DNA from 4 places in the Cytobacillus sp. C11.1 genome. Region 1 is predicted to be linked to each of the others. Evidence: predicted binding sites of a transcription regulator. Region 1 holds the regulator's gene; each other region holds the start of a gene.

Evidence for each region. The regulator Rex, encoded in region 1, represses fermentation and respiration genes when NADH is low (regulators of the CRP and FNR family bind a similar motif). The targets are predictions, from matches to a motif close to TTGTGAAATATTTCACAA.
Region 2: AC3ZVC_RS23320 (TIGR04053 family radical SAM/SPASM domain-containing protein) is a predicted target of Rex. The motif match lies at 2,434-2,451, and genes of this name have one in related genera.
Region 3: qoxA (cytochrome aa3 quinol oxidase subunit II) is a predicted target of Rex. The motif match lies at 2,349-2,366, and genes of this name have one in related genera.
Region 4: AC3ZVC_RS08945 (cytochrome ubiquinol oxidase subunit I) is a predicted target of Rex. The motif match lies at 2,350-2,367, and genes of this name have one in related genera.

Annotation. Positions count from the first base shown of each region.
Region 1 covers NZ_CM176935.1:606,935-611,630, forward strand. Annotated here, with positions in the region: gene AC3ZVC_RS03025 (DUF4305 domain-containing protein) at 1-87, shown strand, start outside; gene tatC (twin-arginine translocase subunit TatC) at 110-865, opposite strand; partial or broken gene tatA (twin-arginine translocase TatA/TatE family subunit) at 882-1,051, opposite strand; gene AC3ZVC_RS03040 (redox-sensing transcriptional repressor Rex) at 1,132-1,779, opposite strand; partial or broken gene moaC (cyclic pyranopterin monophosphate synthase MoaC) at 1,806-2,290, opposite strand; gene AC3ZVC_RS03050 (ABC-F family ATP-binding cassette domain-containing protein) at 2,490-4,412, shown strand; gene tsaD (tRNA (adenosine(37)-N6)-threonylcarbamoyltransferase complex transferase subunit TsaD) at 4,641-4,696, opposite strand, start outside.
Region 2 covers NZ_CM176935.1:4,714,011-4,718,706, reverse strand. Annotated here, with positions in the region: gene AC3ZVC_RS23335 (Cof-type HAD-IIB family hydrolase) at 1-479, opposite strand, end outside; gene AC3ZVC_RS23330 (alpha/beta fold hydrolase) at 794-1,561, shown strand; gene AC3ZVC_RS23325 (metal-sulfur cluster assembly factor) at 1,633-1,941, shown strand; gene AC3ZVC_RS23320 (TIGR04053 family radical SAM/SPASM domain-containing protein) at 2,567-3,694, shown strand; gene AC3ZVC_RS23315 (Crp/Fnr family transcriptional regulator) at 3,732-4,433, opposite strand.
Region 3 covers NZ_CM176935.1:3,535,737-3,540,432, reverse strand. Annotated here, with positions in the region: gene AC3ZVC_RS17560 (hypothetical protein) at 131-274, opposite strand; gene ltaE (low-specificity L-threonine aldolase) at 349-1,371, opposite strand; gene AC3ZVC_RS17550 (ferritin-like domain-containing protein) at 1,556-1,999, opposite strand; gene qoxA (cytochrome aa3 quinol oxidase subunit II) at 2,400-3,389, shown strand; gene qoxB (cytochrome aa3 quinol oxidase subunit I) at 3,379-4,696, shown strand, end outside.
Region 4 covers NZ_CM176935.1:1,796,567-1,801,262, forward strand. Annotated here, with positions in the region: gene AC3ZVC_RS08940 (cytochrome d ubiquinol oxidase subunit II) at 1-716, opposite strand, end outside; gene AC3ZVC_RS08945 (cytochrome ubiquinol oxidase subunit I) at 730-2,091, opposite strand; gene AC3ZVC_RS08950 (metal ABC transporter solute-binding protein, Zn/Mn family) at 2,412-3,437, opposite strand; gene AC3ZVC_RS08955 (beta-class carbonic anhydrase) at 3,729-4,292, shown strand; gene yidD (membrane protein insertion efficiency factor YidD) at 4,289-4,528, opposite strand; gene AC3ZVC_RS08965 (S-ribosylhomocysteine lyase) at 4,669-4,696, shown strand, end outside.

The sequences.
Region 1 (4,696 bases):
ATCATCATTGCCACATTCGATCTTGGCACCGGCCTGCGAATGGTTGGTTTCCATTTTAAAATGAAAAATAAAAAAAACAAAAAATGAGCCCGCAATAAGGCTCATTTTTTTATGATTGCTCACTTTCAATTTCCTGCAGCTTCTCTGCTTCCAATACTTTTTTATATGAAATGCGAGAGATAAAAATACTGACTTCATATAAAAGCAGCAGCGGAATCGTCACCATCATATGGGATAAAAGATCAGGCGGTGTAATAAAAGCGGCTATGACCACTAATACAAAGTAAGCATATTTCCGTATCTTCACCAAATATGCTGGTGTGACAATTCCCAGCCTTGTTAAAAACATGACCACTACCGGAAGCTGGAACAGCACCCCAAATGGAATGGTCAGCTGGAAAAGGAATTGAAAATATTCATTTATCCCAATTACTTGATTGATCGCAAGCCGGTTGGCAATGGAAGTCATGAACTCAACTACAAATGGAAATAAAATAAAATAAGCGAATGCGATTCCGCCGACAAATAGAATGACAGAAACGGGTATATAGCTCAGTGTTACATTCCGCTCTTTGTCAGATAATCCTGGGCTAATAAAGGCCCACAGCTGATATAAAATCACGGGCGATGTAATAATAAAAGCAATCAGAAAAGCAAATTGCATATAAACTTTAACCGGGTCGGTTAACCGGAAAGCATTCATCGTCAGTTCCTTCGCTTCATCCGCTTTTTGCAAATAAACAATCAGCGGTTCAGCCAGGAAAAAGCTAAATATTACGGCGATAAAGAAAAAGATAACAGAAATGACTATCCTTTTTCTTAATTCCCCTATATGTTCATAAATCGTCATATCATTATGACTCATATCTATTCATCCTAACTTACTTAGCATCTTTTTTATCGTCATTGTCCGCTAAGCCTTTTGCGCTGCGTTTTTAAATTCACGTAATGTATTCCCAGCTGCTCTTCCCAATTCCGGAAGTTTTTTTGGTCCAAAAATCACTAATGCAATCAAGATAATGAGTATGAGGCTTCCAGGTCCAAGATTCATCATTGCTGCACACCTCCCCTTACCTATAATAGCGAATCCATTACAATCTTCAACTGTTATCTATTGGAATGCAGGATGGCTTACGTTTCTGCAGGATAATTTTTTAAGAAATAAACCAATGACTGCAATTCAACAGCCAGGTCAATATGGTGAATCCGAATGGATGAAGGCACGGTCAGTCTTGCAGGCGTAAAATTCAGGATGCCTTTAATCTTGGCTTTAACCATCCGATCAGTAATCGCCTGTGCTGGCGGTGCCGGTACTGTTAAGATAGCTACCTGAATATCATTTTCTTCAATGACCTTTACCAGATCATCCATATGATAGACAGGCACATCCCCTATCTTCGTTCCTACCTTGTTCTCATCCACATCAAAAGCAACTTCTATCTTGGTATTATTATTATTCTTAAGAAAATTATAATTTAAAAAGGCCGTCCCTAAATTACCTACTCCGACCAATGCTACTTTAGTCAGTTCGTCCTGATCAAGGGTTTTACGAAAAAAGGACAGCAGATAATTTACATTATAGCCGTAACCCTTTTTCCCTAAAGCACCAAAGTAAGAAAAGTCCCGGCGGATTGTTGCCGAATCCACCTTAACCGCTTCACTTAGTTCCGCTGAAGAAACCCTTTGTTTCCCCGAGGAGTGGAGGTTTTTGAGAAAACGATAATATAAAGGAAGCCGTTTAGCAGTGGCTTGCGGTATTTTCATTGGTTCATTGGCCATTCGTTCATCTCCGTCCCTATGATGTATTAGTCTCGTTTAAAATCTCCGTTTTTTCCGCCTGTTTTTTCCATCAAAAAGGTTGGTCCGATTACCATTCCTTTGTCAACTGCTTTACACATGTCATAAACAGTTAGAGCACAAACAGAAGCTGCTGTTAACGCTTCCATTTCCACACCTGTATTTCCTTTCGTCTTTACAGAAGCAGTGTGATGAACAGAATATTTTCTTCCTGCTCAGTTTTCCATGTAAAGGAAATATCAACGCCAGTTAGCGGCAGCGGATGGCACATTGGGATAATATCCCATGTTTTTTTGCTTGCCATGATGCCGGCAACCTGTGCAACAGAAAGCACGTCCCCTTTTTTCATGGTATTAGATGTAATCTTTTCGTATATTTCCTTATTAACAGTTATGCTCGATTGGGCAATGGCTGTCCGCGCTGTTTCAGGCTTGTCGCTGACATCCACCATTTTTGCTCTGCCCTCTTGATTAAAATGGGTAAAATCCGCCATAAAAAAACACCTCTCTCCAAAATCATACACTATTTTTCCCCATCTTTGTACGGGCTTTGTATGCTTCTTCACATATTTCTTTACTATTTTCGTATAAAAATATTTCCATTCAGCACCTGCAGGATAAAAGGCCTGCCTCCTTTATTGCCGAACATATATGAATAAGTTACACTTACTCTATACTATAGAGGTGAAAAAAATGATACTTTTACAAGTAAATCAGCTATCAAAAAACTTTGCTGCTGATCCTATTTTAACGAATATAAAGCTTGAAGTACAAACCAGGGACCGGATTGCCCTTGTAGGACGTAATGGAGCAGGGAAATCTACTCTTTTAAAAATTATAGCCGGCCATATGGCATATGATTCCGGGGACATTATTAAACCCAAGGAAGTAACGGTAGGATACCTGGCTCAAAATACAGGCCTTGAGTCCCACCTTTCCATTTGGGATGAGATGCTGACAGTGTTCGAGCATTTGCAAAAACAGGAAAAACAGCTGCGCCGTCTTGAAGAAAAAATGTCAGACCCTGAAGCCATGAATAATTCCGATGCATACGATCGAATCTTAAAGGAATATGACAAGCTTCAGGTAGAATTCAAAGAGAATGGCGGCTATCAGTATGAAGCGGATATCCGTTCCATTCTTCATGGGCTGAACTTTAATTCTTTCGGCTACAATACGAAAATTTCATCCTTAAGCGGCGGCCAAAGAACAAGGCTTGCCCTTGGAAAACTTTTGCTGACAAAACCCGATATTCTCATATTGGACGAGCCTACAAACCACCTGGACATTGAAACATTATCATGGCTGGAGCAATACTTGCAGAGCTATGACGGTGCCATTCTAATTGTTTCCCATGACCGTTATTTCCTGGATAAGGTTGTTTCCCAGGTATACGAAATTTCAAGGCACCAAATCCGTAAATATCCTGGAAACTATAGCTCCTATTTGGACCAAAAAGCAGAAAACTTTGAACGGGAAATGAAGCAATTTGAAAAACAGCAGGAAGAGATTTCAAAGCTTCAGGATTTTATCCAGCGCAACCTTGCACGAGCTTCAACAACCAAACGCGCCCAAAGCCGGAGAAAACAGCTTGCCAGAATGGAAGTGATGGACAGGCCGCTGGGAGACGAGAAATCCGCATCGTTTGGCTTTGATATTGAAAGGCAATCTGGCAATGAGGTTTTAAATGTAAAATCACTGGCTGTCGGATATAATGATAAAGTTTCTGAGAATATTTCCTTCCGCCTTGCCAGAGGAGACAGCATTGCCCTTGTAGGTCCAAATGGAATCGGCAAATCTACTTTACTGAAAACAATTGTGAAAAAGATATCGGCTCTTTCCGGGGATATACAATACGGATCCAATGTAACAATCGGATACTATGACCAGGAACAGGCTGAGCTTACCAGCAATAAGCGGGTCCTAAACGAATTATGGGATGAATATCCGCTTAAGCCTGAAAAAGAAATTCGCACGATCTTAGGCAATTTTCTTTTTTCCGGTGATGACGTCCTTAAAACTGTCTCAACTCTTAGCGGCGGTGAAAAAGCCCGCCTGGCGCTGGCAAAGCTGATGATGCAGAAAGCTAATTTCTTAATCTTGGATGAGCCGACAAACCATCTTGATCTGGACAGCAAAGAAATCTTGGAAAATGCTTTAATTGACTATCCGGGGACCATACTTTTCGTTTCCCATGACCGTTATTTTATCAACAGAATAACCACAAAGGTGATAGAGCTTTCCAGCAGCGGTGCAACTGAATATCTTGGGGATTACGACTATTATGTTGAAAAGAAGCAGGAGCAAGAAGAACTGCAGGCGTTTGATCAAAATAACAATGCTCATTCTGCACAGCCTTCAAAACAGGAAAAAAATAATTATCAGCTAGATAAGGAAGCAAAAAAGGTTGAAAGACAAAGAAAAAGAAGAATGGAAGAAATCGAAGAACAGATAGAAGCGCTGGAAAAGAAAATCGAAGATTATGATCAGCTTCTCTGCGATCCGGAAGTTTATCAAGACCACGAAAAAGTATTGGAAATAACAAAAGATAATGATGAATTAAAAGCAAAACTGGAAGAACTAATGGATGAATGGACAGTTTTAGCAGATGAATAATGCAGGAAAATTCATAACTTTTAGACTGGTAGGATAGTCACTGCCAGTCTTTTTTATTATCCACAAAGATAACCACAAACAAAAGTCGATTATATACGGTCTCCACAGGGTTTTCCACATTATCCACAGAAACACGGTATTTTATCCACATTATCCACATAAAATTCAGAAAACGAGCATTTTATCCACAAAAAAAACCCCCGGGACTACCGGGGACTTTTACCTATATTATTTATTGTTGTGGATAGCGATATCCAATCCTGGATTTGCATTCAAATCTAAGC
Region 2 (4,696 bases), 890 kb from region 1:
ACATGTTCTTCGTCTGTGTGGATTAGCATGCTGGTCGGATTATCATTGAGATAATTACGCAGGTCACCAGTGGTGATATTGGGATCTCCAAATCCAAAAATATCCAATAACTTTTCATCATGATAGTGCAAGTAAACATCATCAATGACTTCCGCAACGATATTATGGATGGTATAGCTGTTAACGGCTTCAACAATCTCCTTCGCAACGCTCATTTGCAGGGGCGTATGGTAAATTCCCCAATTGCGGTCATTAGGATGATGTATATAGGCACCATTGAAATTTACGATTGGTGAAGTAAGCCCCATTTCCCGATAGTAAATCTCACTGGAGCGGAACGGCCTTCCAGTAGCAATCATGACTTCATGTCCTTGTTCACGTGCCTTTTGAATAATCATTTTTGTTTTTGATGATATGGTTTTATCATCTTTTAATAAAGTGCCATCCAGGTCTAGTGCAATTAAATGTTTTTCTGCCATAATATTTCCTTTTATTATCTTGATTTTACATAATAAGAAAGTATATTGACTCTGAACTTGAAAAACTGGTTTACTCCAAGCGCTTTATGCTGCTCTTCTTATAAGTGTAAAGGTTTGTGAAAAAAAAAGTCCACATGTTAAACTGAAAATATAGAAAGAATTTACAAACGAGTCAAGCTTCAGCTTTTACAAACATTATATATATATGTTACCAATATTATATTATTTTTGTAAAAAAATTGCCTAAATATTAAAGACGCAGTAATATACATGCAGTTATTACTATTAGGGGACATTGTTTGGGAGGAAGAGCTTTGGTTATTATAGAAAATAAGTACATTAAGGAGATTCCTGTGCTGGACTTGGCCAGACAGGAGTTAAGAAAGGCTCAACTGCCTGTTATCATTTTTGTCCATGGCTTTACAAGTGCAAAAGAACATAACCTTCATTACGCCTATTTGCTTGCAGAAAAAGGTTTTCGGGTAGTGCTGCCGGATACATTGTATCACGGAGAAAGGGCAGCCGGTTTGTCAGGCAATGATTTAAATTTCAAGTTATGGGATATTGTCCTCAATACTATTGCTGAATTGAAGATCATTAAGGAAGCATATTTAGATGAAAAGCTTGTTGATCCTGAAAGAATAGGTCTTGTTGGAACATCCATGGGCGGCATTGTTACATTAGGAGCATTGACGCAATATGACTGGGTCAAAGCTGCAGTCAGCCTTATGGGAATGCCATACTATGAAAAGTTTGCCCAATGGCAGCTGGATGAACTCCCAAAAAATAATATTGAAATTCCGATGAATGAGGATGAAGTTACTGATCTGCTGAAAACCCTAAGAGTGCAGGATTTAAGCCTGCAGCCTGAAAAACTGGGAGGAAGGCCGCTGATGTTCTGGCATGGTAAAAAGGATTCAGTTGTTCCATTTACCTATACATATCATTTTTATGAAAGCATACAGCCCCTATACAACGATGCACCTGAAAAACTTCGATTTATTACAGATGAGAAAGCAGGACATAAAGTAAGCAGAGAAGGGTTACTTGAAACAGTAAAGTGGTTTGACACACACCTATAACCAACTTTTTTTCAATTCGTTTAAATATTTGTTATGATAAACTAAAGTACAAAAAGAAGGAGTGCTGCAAAATGGATCAGGATTTAAAAGATAGCATCATGGGTGCACTTGAACTTGTAGTAGACCCTGAGCTTGGCATTGATATTGTTAACTTGGGCTTAGTATATGATGTAAAGATGGAAGAGGAAGGCAAGGCGGTTATCGATATGACCCTTACTTCGATGGGCTGTCCTTTGGCTGGAACGATTGTAGAGCAGGTTAAGTCCGCTTTGACAGATATCCCTGAAGTTAAGGATACAGAAGTGAATATTGTCTGGAATCCGCCTTGGTCAAAAGACAGAATGTCACGCTATGCCAAGATTGCACTTGGCGTACAATAAAAGAAACTCTCCACAAAAACAGCAGGCTGATGCCTTGCTGTTTTTTTGATGAAAGAAAGCTTTAAATTCTCCTTCCTGATCCTTAATGGTTTGGAGCATGCAGCGTTAACGATCTATCCGTTCGCAGTTCCAGTCTTGGACTTTAAAATATAGAATTAGCGACCGTAATTGGTTAACGGCAGCAAGTATAGTCGTTAATCAACAGGAATAGCGACGATAATCAGCTAGTGACTTCAATTTTCGTCGTTAAACACGAGGAATAACACCCATAATTGGTTAACGGCAGCAAGTATGGTCGTTAATCAACAGGAATAGCGACGATAATCAGTTGTAGGCTACGGTCGCTAAACAACAAAATTAACTCCGATCTTATGCTTTAGGTGTTTATCAACAGAAACGAATTTAGCCGGTAACGTTCTTCCAGGAGTACATCCCAATTTTCTGGCTCAGCCTTGTCACATCCCTGTCAAATTTCCCGAAAAGAACGTATATTTGTGAGAAAGTTCACTTATTAAAGCTTGTAATTACCCTATAATAACGATGCAAAGACAAAATATTGTTCAATTTTAATGGCTTTTTTTAGAATAGGCTGCCTGAAAAAGAGGCTGCTAAGGAGGCATCTATTATGGGATTCAGTAGAGATTTTAATAAAGACCCTTTTATTGTGATATGGGAATTAACAAGAGCTTGCCAGTTAAAATGCCTGCATTGCCGCGCGGAAGCTCAATACAGAAGAGATCCGAGAGAACTCTCCTTTGAAGAAGGAAAAGCATTGATCGATCAAATATATGAAATGAATAACCCTATGCTTGTATTCACCGGTGGAGATCCTTTAATGAGACAGGATGTATTCGAAATTGCGGAATATGCAGTGAAAAAAGGTGTCCGGGTTTCCATGACACCGAGTGCAACTCCAAATGTGACAAAGGAAGCAATTGAAAAAGCCAAAGAAGTAGGGTTATCTCGCTGGGCTTTCAGTCTCGATGGCCCTAATGCAGAAATTCATGATCATTTCCGTGGTACATCAGGTTCCTTTGATTTAACGATTGAAAGGATAAAATATTTGCATGAACTGGAGATTCCAGTCCAAATCAATACGGTTATTTCCCGATATAATATTGATTACCTGGAGGAAATGGCCAAGGTTGTAGAGGAATTGAAATGTGTTCTTTGGAGTGTATTTTTCCTTGTTCCGACAGGTCGGGGACAGGAAAAAGATATGATTTCTCCAGTTGAACATGAAAAGGTATTTACCTGGCTCTATGATTTGAGTAAAAGAGTGCGATTTGACATAAAAACAACTGCTGCACAGCATTATCGCCGCGTGGTAATTCAGCAAAAAATGAAGGAAGCAAAAGCCCAAAACGAAGATATTCAATATCTCGATGCACTCACACAGCAAGGCTTGACTGGTTCGATTGATGGTTTGGGCAGGGCGCCAAAAGGAGTAAACGACGGCAATGGATTTGTTTTCATTTCGCATATAGGCGATGTTTACCCGAGCGGACTTCTTCCTGTTAAAGCCGGCAATGTGAGGGAACAGCCTCTTGCCGAAATTTATAGAGAATCTCCAATTTTTAAAGATCTTAGAAATCCTGATAAATATAAAGGGAAATGCGGACAATGCGAGTTCCGTTATGTTTGTGGAGGCTCCAGGTCACGAGCATATGCCATGACTGGAGATTATTTGGAAAGTGAACCGTTCTGTGTGTATATTCCAAAAGCACTTAGGAAGAAAGTGAAAATCACATAAGAAAAAATAAAAAGAGTGCAGCTTAAGTTCTGCACTCTTATTCAATGCTGCAGTATATGGCCGGACAATTTTCACATCCAATTTCATTCTTTAAATATTGCAGATTCTTAACGACTATTTTTCCATCTAAACTGGTAATGATATCGTCTCTTTTTAACTCACTTAAAATCCGATTCGTACTTTCCCGTGAAGTACCGCAAAAATTGCCCAGCTCCTGGTTTGTGAGGGGAAGGTCAATCAGGATTCCTTCGTCCACCTTGGATCCGTAGCTGTTGGTCATCCTAATAAGGGTGGAATATAGGGCGCCTTTTTTTCCGTTCAGGACAAGATCCCTGAATTTTGTCTGTGTTTTGCGGAAATGGTCACTCATCCATTTCATAAATTCAAAAGCCAGGCTGCTGTTTTTAAAAATTTCTCTTTCCAGCACATCCTTTTTAATAACAGCGATTTCACCCGCTTCAAGAACTAAAGCGTTTAACATATATTTAGGGGAGCTCGTAAAAAGAGTCAGTTCACCAATTATTTCATTTTCCCCGCATATTCTAAAGGTAAGCTCTCTTCCATCTGCGGTTATCTTGCTGATTTGAATTTTACCGGACAGAATGATAAAGAGTTCATCAGCATCCATTCCTTCCTGAAAAATATATGAGCCTTTTTTTGTTTGGATTTGCCGGTCAGCGAAATGTAGAAGCTCCTTAATTTCAATGGAATGGGTTGGTTTTATAGGTGTCTGTGTCATGCTAATCCTCCTTTTATAAAAAAATCTTTCTGTCTTTTTCCACAATAATACCATCTAAATAGTGAAAACATACCTGTTGTTTGTGTCTTAATTGTGGCATTTTTTTCTGTTTTTAAAAACGAAGGTTTATCTAGCCGTTGCAACATCAAAAAAATTTATTTCACCTGTTAACATTGGGAAAGTTTTATGTTCTAATAGTAAAAGCCCTGAATTTGAGGTGTTAGGTTATTTCTGTTATTTTAAGGGAAAGGTTAAAATATATA
Region 3 (4,696 bases), 2.1 Mb from region 1:
GCATTTGGGATCCCAGCCATTTTCAAGCTCACCATCAGCACTATTCATCCCCTGTGTGGCAAGGACGGTATTGAGTGCATAAAAAAACGCATGTTACAGAAAATAACATGCGTTTTTTATATACTGTTTATCACAAAATAAGCAATATGATCATGATCAAAGATGGGATTCCATAATATAAAGCATTTTTCCCGAGAACCTCTTTGTCCTGCCTGTCTTCCCAAGTTTTATAAACTGAATTTTGCTCACTATACCATTCACCATTGTTTTTCATTTTCTTCATTCCTTTCTAAAAGGAGTTATTATTCAATACCCTTTTTAGAAAGGAATAAGAGTAAATCCCTTTATTTAGCTTGCAGCCCTTTGGATTGCAGCAATAGCTTTTTCAATATCGTTTTTCGAAACATCATAATGGGTTACAAAGCGAACGGAAGTAGGCCCAAATGTACCTGCAAGAACTCCTTCTGCTTTAATTTTCTCAACGAATTGTGAAGAATCTATATTAAGGTCCTTAACATCAGCCACAACAATATTGGTATCCACTTGATTGCTGATGTGAATTCCATTAATTTGGCTTAGTTGTTCGGCAAGATATTGGGCGTTTTCATGATCCTCAGATAAGCGTTCTCTCATTTGCGATAATGCTACAAGTCCAGGAGCAGCTATGATCCCTGACTGGCGAAGCCCCCCTCCAAGCCTTTTACGCCACTTTCTTGCAGAAGCAATAAACTCCCTGCTCCCTGCAAGAATAGAGCCAACTGGCGCACCTAATCCTTTGGATAAACACACTTGAACAGTATCACAATATTGAGTGAGTTCTTTCGCTGGCAGATTTAATGCTGCTGCGGCATTAAACAGTCTTGCCCCATCAATATGTACAGGTATGTTATTTTCTTTAGAGATTTTATGTATTTCCTTCATATTTTCAACCGGAACTGCAGCACCGCCTGCTCTATTATGGGTATTTTCAAGGCAAATCAGGCCCGTCTCTGGATAGTGCTGATCTTCTCCTCTTATGGCATACTTCACTTCAGCCGGGTCCATTGCACCTCTTTCACCCCTGATTGTCCTTGTCTGGACACCTCCAAATGCAGATGCAGCGCCGGATTCATAATAAAATATATGGCTTTCTGCTTCAAGAATGATTTCGTTTCCTGGACGGCAATGCGTCAAAATGGCTATCTGATTTCCCTGTGTGCCGCTTGTAACAAATAAGGCAGCTTCTTTTCCCAAAATTTCAGCAGCGGTTTCCTCCAATTTATTTATTGTTGGATCCTCGCCGTACACATCGTCTCCTACCTCAGCTTTATAAGCGGCTTTTCTCATTTCCTCTGTTGGCTTTGTTACTGTATCACTTCGTAAGTCGATCATTTCCTCACCCTGCCATTCATTTTTTAATCCATGTTACTTCACTATTCTGTATTTTTCAATAAAAAAGGGTGTTCAAATATATATTATGTTCAAGCACAATCTTGATTTCGGCCCTTTTTTGTTTGAGCGAAATCTACAGTCAAGGTTAACGGAGCAAAAAAGAAAGAGCCCTTAAGTAAAGCTCTTATTTTTGCTTATTCAAGAAATATAAAAACCATACCGCATGGTGCTGTTCATCCGCTGCTGCCCTTTTAAAAACTTCTTTAATGGTTGGATCTGACGTCTGCTCAGCTATATCCAAATAAAAATCCACTGTATTTTGTTCGTCATTAAACGAAAAATCCAAACCTTCCTTATAAGTGTTCGGGCAATCTTCTGTCATTTGTGGCTGGTGCTGCTGTCCGGTCAGGTTCATATAAATTTGACTGAATTGCTGAAAATGCTTAATCTCATCTTGCCTAATTTCTAAGATCTGGTCTTTTTCCTTTTGGTTAGAAGCCATTTCAGAAAGCTTTTGATAACATTGAACAGCACCATATTCACCGTTAATAGCCTTTGCAATATCTCCTGCCAATTTATCATTCTGGCGATAATTCATGCTGCCCTGATAGTAATGATATGGATACATAACTCAAACCTCCCTTGGGCGGAATTCATTATCTATCCTATGTTTTTTCTTAAAACAGGTGCCTGAATAAATTATATTGTTTTTTCTTTTCATCCTTTAAAAAAATGTTCAAAATTTGTTCAAAAATACATTTTTCCTATCAAACCCTTGTTGTAAATGTATTTTGACAAAAATAATTAGCTTACTTATTGCTTACATTAATTTCCTTCCCACTTTTGTCACAACTTTTTATTTTTCTCTATGTTATTATCATTTACACAGTGATAACTAGGTTTATTAATGGTTTATTGTCTGTTCAGGTTTTTCATCAATATATTTTTTTACAAATTTGTGAAAAACCGCACATTATTTGTGAATTATTTAACAATAGCTTTTTTTACCAAAAGGAGATGAAAATCAGATGAAGAAATTTCTGCTCTCTTTAACAGCCTTATTGCCCTTGTTTGTTCTAAGCGGCTGCAATATGGTTGTGTTTGAACCGCAGGGCCCTGTTGCAAGAAGCATTACTGATTTAATAAACTGGTCCCTGATCTGGATGCTTCTCGTGGTAGTAGTCGTATTTGGATTATTCGGCTACATCGTTTGGAAATACCGTGAACGGCCTGAAAATATGAACTATGAACCACCGGAGGAGCATGGCAGTACACTTTTGGAAATTATTTGGACAGGAATACCAATCTTAATTGTAATCGCCCTGACAATTCCTACAGTTAAAACCCTTTATGCTCTTGAAGACGTGCCTAAAGGATATGAAGAAAAAGAGCCTATTACCATACATGTAACATCTGCTGACTGGAAATGGATTTTCAGTTATCCGGAAGAAGGAATTGAAACTGTTAACTATGTCAATATTCCGGAAGATACGCCTGTTTTGTTCAAACTGACATCAGCTAGTACTATGCAGTCATTCTGGGTGCCTGCTTTAGGAGGCCAGAAGTATACGATGCCGAAAATGGAAACAGAAATGTATCTAATCGCGGATAACCCTGGGTCCTATGAAGGGCAAAATACAAACTTTAATGGCCGTGGTTATGCGGATATGAAATTTGAGGTGCTTGCACAAACGCACGAAGAATTTGAGCAATGGGTTGATGAAGTAAAAGAAAAAGCTCCACAATTGACGGAAAAAGAGTATGAGGATCTGCTTAAGCCTACACATCTTGGACGAATGACTTTTTCAAACACTCACCTCGGATGGGTCAACCACGCGGATCCGGATTCTAAAGCTTATACAAACCCGGATCTTTATAGAGGCCATGGTTATCAAGGAAAGATCTTTGAAGAAGAAGATAACTATAAATCCGAAGAAATCAACGAGAATGATAAACATGGTCATGATGAAAATATAGAAAATAAAGAAAGCCATGGAGGTGGCCATAATGGGCATTAAATGGGATGAACTTTTAATTACGGGTGACCCTTTAATACTAGGATCACAGATTGCTATTCTCCTAACGATGATAGGAATCATCGCCGGGATCACCTATTTAAAAAAATGGAGATGGCTTTGGACAGAATGGCTTACGACTGTCGATCATAAAAGAATAGGTATTATGTACATTATTGCTGCTGTATTGATGTTTTTCCGTGGAGGAATTGACGGTCTGATGATGAAAGCCCAAACGGCCAGACCGGAAATGGAATTTCTAAATGCACAGCACTACAATGAAGTATTTACCACACATGGGGTAATCATGATTCTATTCATGGCAATGCCTCTTTTGATCGGAATAATGAACGTAATTATACCATTGCAAATTGGCGCCAGAGATGTTGCATTTCCGCAATTGAATGCTTTAAGTTTCTGGTTATTCTTCAGTGGTGCAATGCTGTTTAACATTTCATTTGTTATTGGGGGATCCCCTGATGCTGGATGGACTTCGTACTTCCCTCTTGCAGGGAAAGAGTTTAGTCCCAGCATAGCAAATAACTATTATGCAATAGCCCTGCAGATTGCCGGTATCGGAACGCTGATTTCGGGAATTAACTTCGTGGTAACCATTTTAAAAATGCGGACAAGGGGCATGACTTTAATGAAAATGCCGATGTTCACATGGACATCATTTATTGCATCAGTAATTATCGTGGCTGCTTTCCCGATCCTTACGGTTGCACTTGCCCTGATGACAACTGACCGACTTTACGGAACACATTTCTTTACGGTTTCTGGTGGAGGTATGGATATGCTTTGGGCCAATTTATTTTGGCTTTGGGGACATCCTGAAGTATATATCCTCATCCTTCCGGCATTTGGTATATACTCAGAAATTTTTGCCACTTTTTCACGTAAATCATTATTTGGCTACAAATCTATGATTCTCTCAATCGTGGCCATTGCTATTTTAAGTATGGTTGTCTGGGTTCACCATTTTTACACAATGGGTTCAGGTCCTGCGGTTAACTCCATTTTCTCAATTACAACGATGGCGATTGCCGTACCAACCGGAATCAAAATATTTAACTGGCTGTTTACAATGCGAAAAGGCCGGATCAAGATGACAACCCCGATGTTATGGGCTTTAGCCTTTATTCCTTGTTTTATCATCGGAGGTGTAACTGGGGTTATGTTAGGAATGGGAGCAGCAGATTTCCAATACCATAACACACTATTCTTGGTTGCCCACTTTCATTACACCATTATTCCCGGTGTTGTGTTTGCCGTATTTGCGGCTCTCTACTATTGGTGGCCTAAAATGT
Region 4 (4,696 bases), 1.2 Mb from region 1:
AATAATAGCACAGGAAGATCATCAAGCATTTTTTCATAAATCCAGAAGGCTTCCTTCTTTAGTGTGAACATAATGAGAAAAGCCATTGCAATCGAAATCGGACCCAGAATAATGGCATCCCTCCGGTACACAGAGTAGGCTACCATTTCCTCTGAGGCTTTGGAGTAATCCGCCAGCAGCAGGGATGACAAAAACAGGGTGCTGCTGATGGCAAAGCCGATAAATGCATATTCATTGGGGCTTGTAAAAAGACGTGCGAGATCCAGTGACTGCCTGCCATCAGCGAAGTTCACGAAATTCCCGTGAGTGATCGGCAATACGCTGATCAGCAACCCAGGAATCAGTATCCCTGATATACCTGAAACATATGTAAGCGGTTTTCGATATTCCTCAGCGATGTTGGAAAACACGAGGAATGCACTGCGGATAGCCAGCAGCAGTAAAATTAGGCTCCCAGGAATGAGAAGTACGGTTCCCAGAGTATAAGCTGCAGAAGGAAATAGGCTATAAACGGCTACCACAATTGCAACGATAAAGGTGTTTGTAACTTCCCAGGTAGGCGATAAATAACGGTTTGCCACATTTGCAGCTTTGATTTTCGGCCGATTTAAATAAATCATAGACCAGAATCCGGCGCCAAAATCCATCGTTGCCATAACTGCGTATATAAATACGAAACCCCATAGCACCGTTATGGCCAGCAGTTCTTCAGGCATTCAGTTCACTCCTTCACGAGTTTGATCCGTAGAGTGGAACGTTTTTCTGTTCAGCTCTATTGATATCATCAATGACGGTATTCTTTTTAAAGTAATAAAGCATGACAAATACAACTGCCACCCCGAGCACCACATAAATCAAGGCAAAAAGAATAAATAAAATACCCAAATTCTCCGCAGTTGTAACGGAATCGGCAGTGGAAAGCACCCGGTAAATGGTCCAAGGCTGGCGTCCTGTACATGCGAAAATCCAGCCAAATTCAATCCCCAGAACTGCCAGCGGGCCAGATGCAATAAAAGCCCACATAAAGAAACGGGGAAAACGGTCCTTTTTCAAAAACTTGTTCCATACGAAGGCGACCAATGATAATAAAATCAGTAATGAGCCTATGCCGACCATCGCATTAAAAAGGGTATGGATGAAAAGCGGCGGCCACTCTTCTTCCGGAAAATCATTTAGCCCTACTACGACGGTATCAAAGCTATTTCCGGCCAAAAAACTCAACGCCCAAGGGATCTCAATTCCCCATTTCACTTCCTGTGTTTCACGGTCTGTAAATCCGCCGATTGCCAGCGGGGCGTACGATTGAGTTTCAAACAGCCCTTCAGCCGCAGCCAGCTTTTCAGGCTGGTATTCATGCAGATATTGAGCTGATTCATGGCCGTTTATAGCTGTTAGAAAGGAAAAGATTCCTCCTACGATTAAGCTAAGCATTAACGCTTTTTTATGAAAGTTATAAACTCTGGTTTCAAATGGCGTCTTCAACATTTTAAAAGCGGCTACCGATGCGACCACAAATGCCCCTGTGGTATAAGCCGATAATGCCACATGCCCTGCTGTCACAATAAAGCTCGGGTTAAAAAAGGCAGCCCAGGGGTCCACATCGACAATTTCTCCATCAACAATCCTGAATCCCTGCGGTGTTCCTTCAAAGGCATGGACATTTGTAATCAGGACCGCAGAAGCGAACGCACCAAGAGCAACGAGAACCAGGCTTGAAATCCGCATCCATGGCGGGATTCTTTCAGCTGCATACACATATATGGACATAAATAAAGCCTCAATAAAAAAGGCGTAGATTTCAATTTGGAATGGCAATGCCATTACTATGCCGATCACTTCCATAAAACCTGGCCATAAGAGGGAGAGCTGTGTCCCCGCAATCGTTCCTGTCGGGATTCCCACTCCAAGGAGAACGGCAAAGGCCTTGGTCCACCTTTTAGCCATAATGACGTAATCCTGGTCCTTCGTTTTTTGATAAAGGAGTTCGGCAGTTAGCATCATAAGCGGCAAACCAACGCCTATTGTGGCAAAAATAATGTGGAAGCCCATGGTGGTCCCAAATAAGGACCGGGCAATCAATAAATCACTCATTGAATTTTCATCCCTTCAAAATTCTTCAATGGAAATAGTTTCTTCTAAATTAAATCCAAATATGTAAACATTTCCTTGAATTGATTTTAAGGAAAGAATTCTAGAAAACAGGTGAGCTGATTTCTGTTTCAGTCTCTCGGTTTCCCTGGACGGCCCGTTGCTCTTCTGCGCATGATACCTCTGTGCGGGATCTATCTTTGATTCACTCTCCCGCAGGGATATCACGCCTTCCGCTCCCATCAACAGGTGCTGAATTCAAAGTGAACTTTTACACAGCCAAGGGAATAAAAAAACCTCCCAGGCTGGGAGGTGAACTTTAATTATTCATTTAATGCTTTTTCAAGCGAGGCAAGATTGTCTCTCATGAGGGTAAAATAAGTCTGGTTATCTTGTATATCCTCTTCTGTTAAGACAGACAAGTTATGGAGCATTAAAGGTTTGGCACCAATTTCTTTTTGCAGAATTTCGGTAAGCCGTGAGCTTACATTTTGTTCAAAAAAGACATATTTTAAGTCATGCTCTTTTGCTTCAGCAATAATTTTCTGTAATTCCTTTTGGGTAGGTTCACTTGAAGAGTTTAACCCGGAGACGCTAATTTGGTCTAAACCATAACGTTCTTCCCAATAGCCGTAAGCTGCATGGGAAACAATGAATTCTTTATGCTTCGCATTCTTAATGGTTTGCTCGAAATCGCTGTGCAAGTCATCAAGCTCTTGTGAAAGCTCCTGATAGTTTTTTTCGAATTGCTCTTCGTGTTCAGGCATTTGTTCTGCTAAAGCAGCTTTAACCGATTTTGCCAATTCCTTGGCGTATAAAGGGTCAAGCCATACATGCGGGTCAATGTCCCCATGGTTATGGTCATCATGGCCTTCTTCTGCTTCGCCGGAATGATCATCAGAATGGCTTTCTTCTTCGTCACCGGCATGTTCCTCTGAATGCCCTTCTTCTTCTTCATGAGCTGCATCGTGATTGTCTTCGGAATGAACAAATTCGATATTTTCTCCGGCTGCGGCCATTGTAACATTCTCATTTTTCAATGTTTCTTTTGCTTTTTCCACAAATCCCTCAAGTCCGAGTCCCACAAAAATAAATAGATCTGAATCAGCCAAATTCATCATATCTTTTTGAGATGGCTCAAAAGTATGTTCATCTGATCCAGGAGGGTAAACCGTTGCTACTTCTATAAAATCTCCGCCAATCCTTTCTGTAAAATATTGGAGCGGATAGACAGTTGTATAAACAGTCTCTTTCTTGTTTTCCCCTCCTTCTTTTGCAGGGCTTTCATCTGTGCAGGCTGATAAAACCAGAATAAGGCCTAGAAATAAAAAAATAATGGCTTTTTTCATGACGTTTCTCCTCTCTTTATAAAGCGTATTTATTACGATTTATCTAGTAAAAAAATATTTAATACGTAATCATTACGATTTCACTTAGTAATCTTACAAAATATATAGCAAAAAAGCAAGGATAAAAATTTGTTTGCAGCCCCGGCTTTTTGTATCATGGTTAAGAGGGACATTTTTTAACAATCAATAGCCAGCCTGTTAAAGTCTCTCTATATTATTGACAATAACTTTGTCCGATATAGCAGCTAAGAGCTGCTGGTCTCATAATTAATTAGAATGGGAGTGGAACAATTGAAACTTTTAGAAGAAATCTTAAACCATAATCAGCAATTTGTTGAAGAAAAGAGATACGAAGAGTTTGAAACAACAAAATTCCCCAATAAAAAGATGGTTATTTTAACTTGCATGGACACCCGTTTAGTCGAGCTGCTTCCTAAAGCACTGAATGTAAGAAACGGTGATGTGAAAATTATTAAAAATGCTGGCGCGCTTGTCACACACCCTTTTGGAAGTATTATGAGAAGCATTCTTATTGCAGTATACCAGCTGCAGGCGAAAGAAGTATTTGTGATTGGCCATCATGATTGCGGGATGAGCGGAATGAAAGCTGATACTGTTGTTAGCAGTATGAAGGAGAGAGGCATTACAGAGGATGCATTGGATACGGTGACTTATTCAGGAATTGCCGCCGGAGACTGGCTGAAAGGCTTTGAAAATGTAGAAGATAGTGTTGCGCACAGTGTCCATATGGTGAAAAAGCATCCATTAATGCCCGAGGATGTGCCTGTGCACGGATTAGTCATTAACCCAGGCACAGGTAAGCTCGATTTGGTAGTAGACGGGTACGAGTCTTAATCCCTTTTCTTGCCGGGCCATTCCTCAGGGACAAAATCAAGGCCGCCCGGATGAAAAGGATGGCATTTGACGATTCGTTTTATTGTAAGCCATCCGCCCCTTAACGCTCCGAACCGCTTAACAGATTCCAGCCCATAATGGGAACATGTCGGATAAAATCGGCATGTTGGAGGCTTAAGAGGAGAAATAACAATTTGGTAAAAGCGAAATAGTGATATTAATAATTTTTTCAGCATAAAAAGGCCTTCCCTTTTACGAACATATTTTCCTTTAAAATAACATATAATCGTTAAAACGTCTAAATGTTCATATTAATTTGATGAATTTAGTCGGAAATTGCGTTATAATAAAAGGAAAACATTAGGGAGTGTTCTTGATGCCTTCAGTTGAAAGCTTTGAATTAG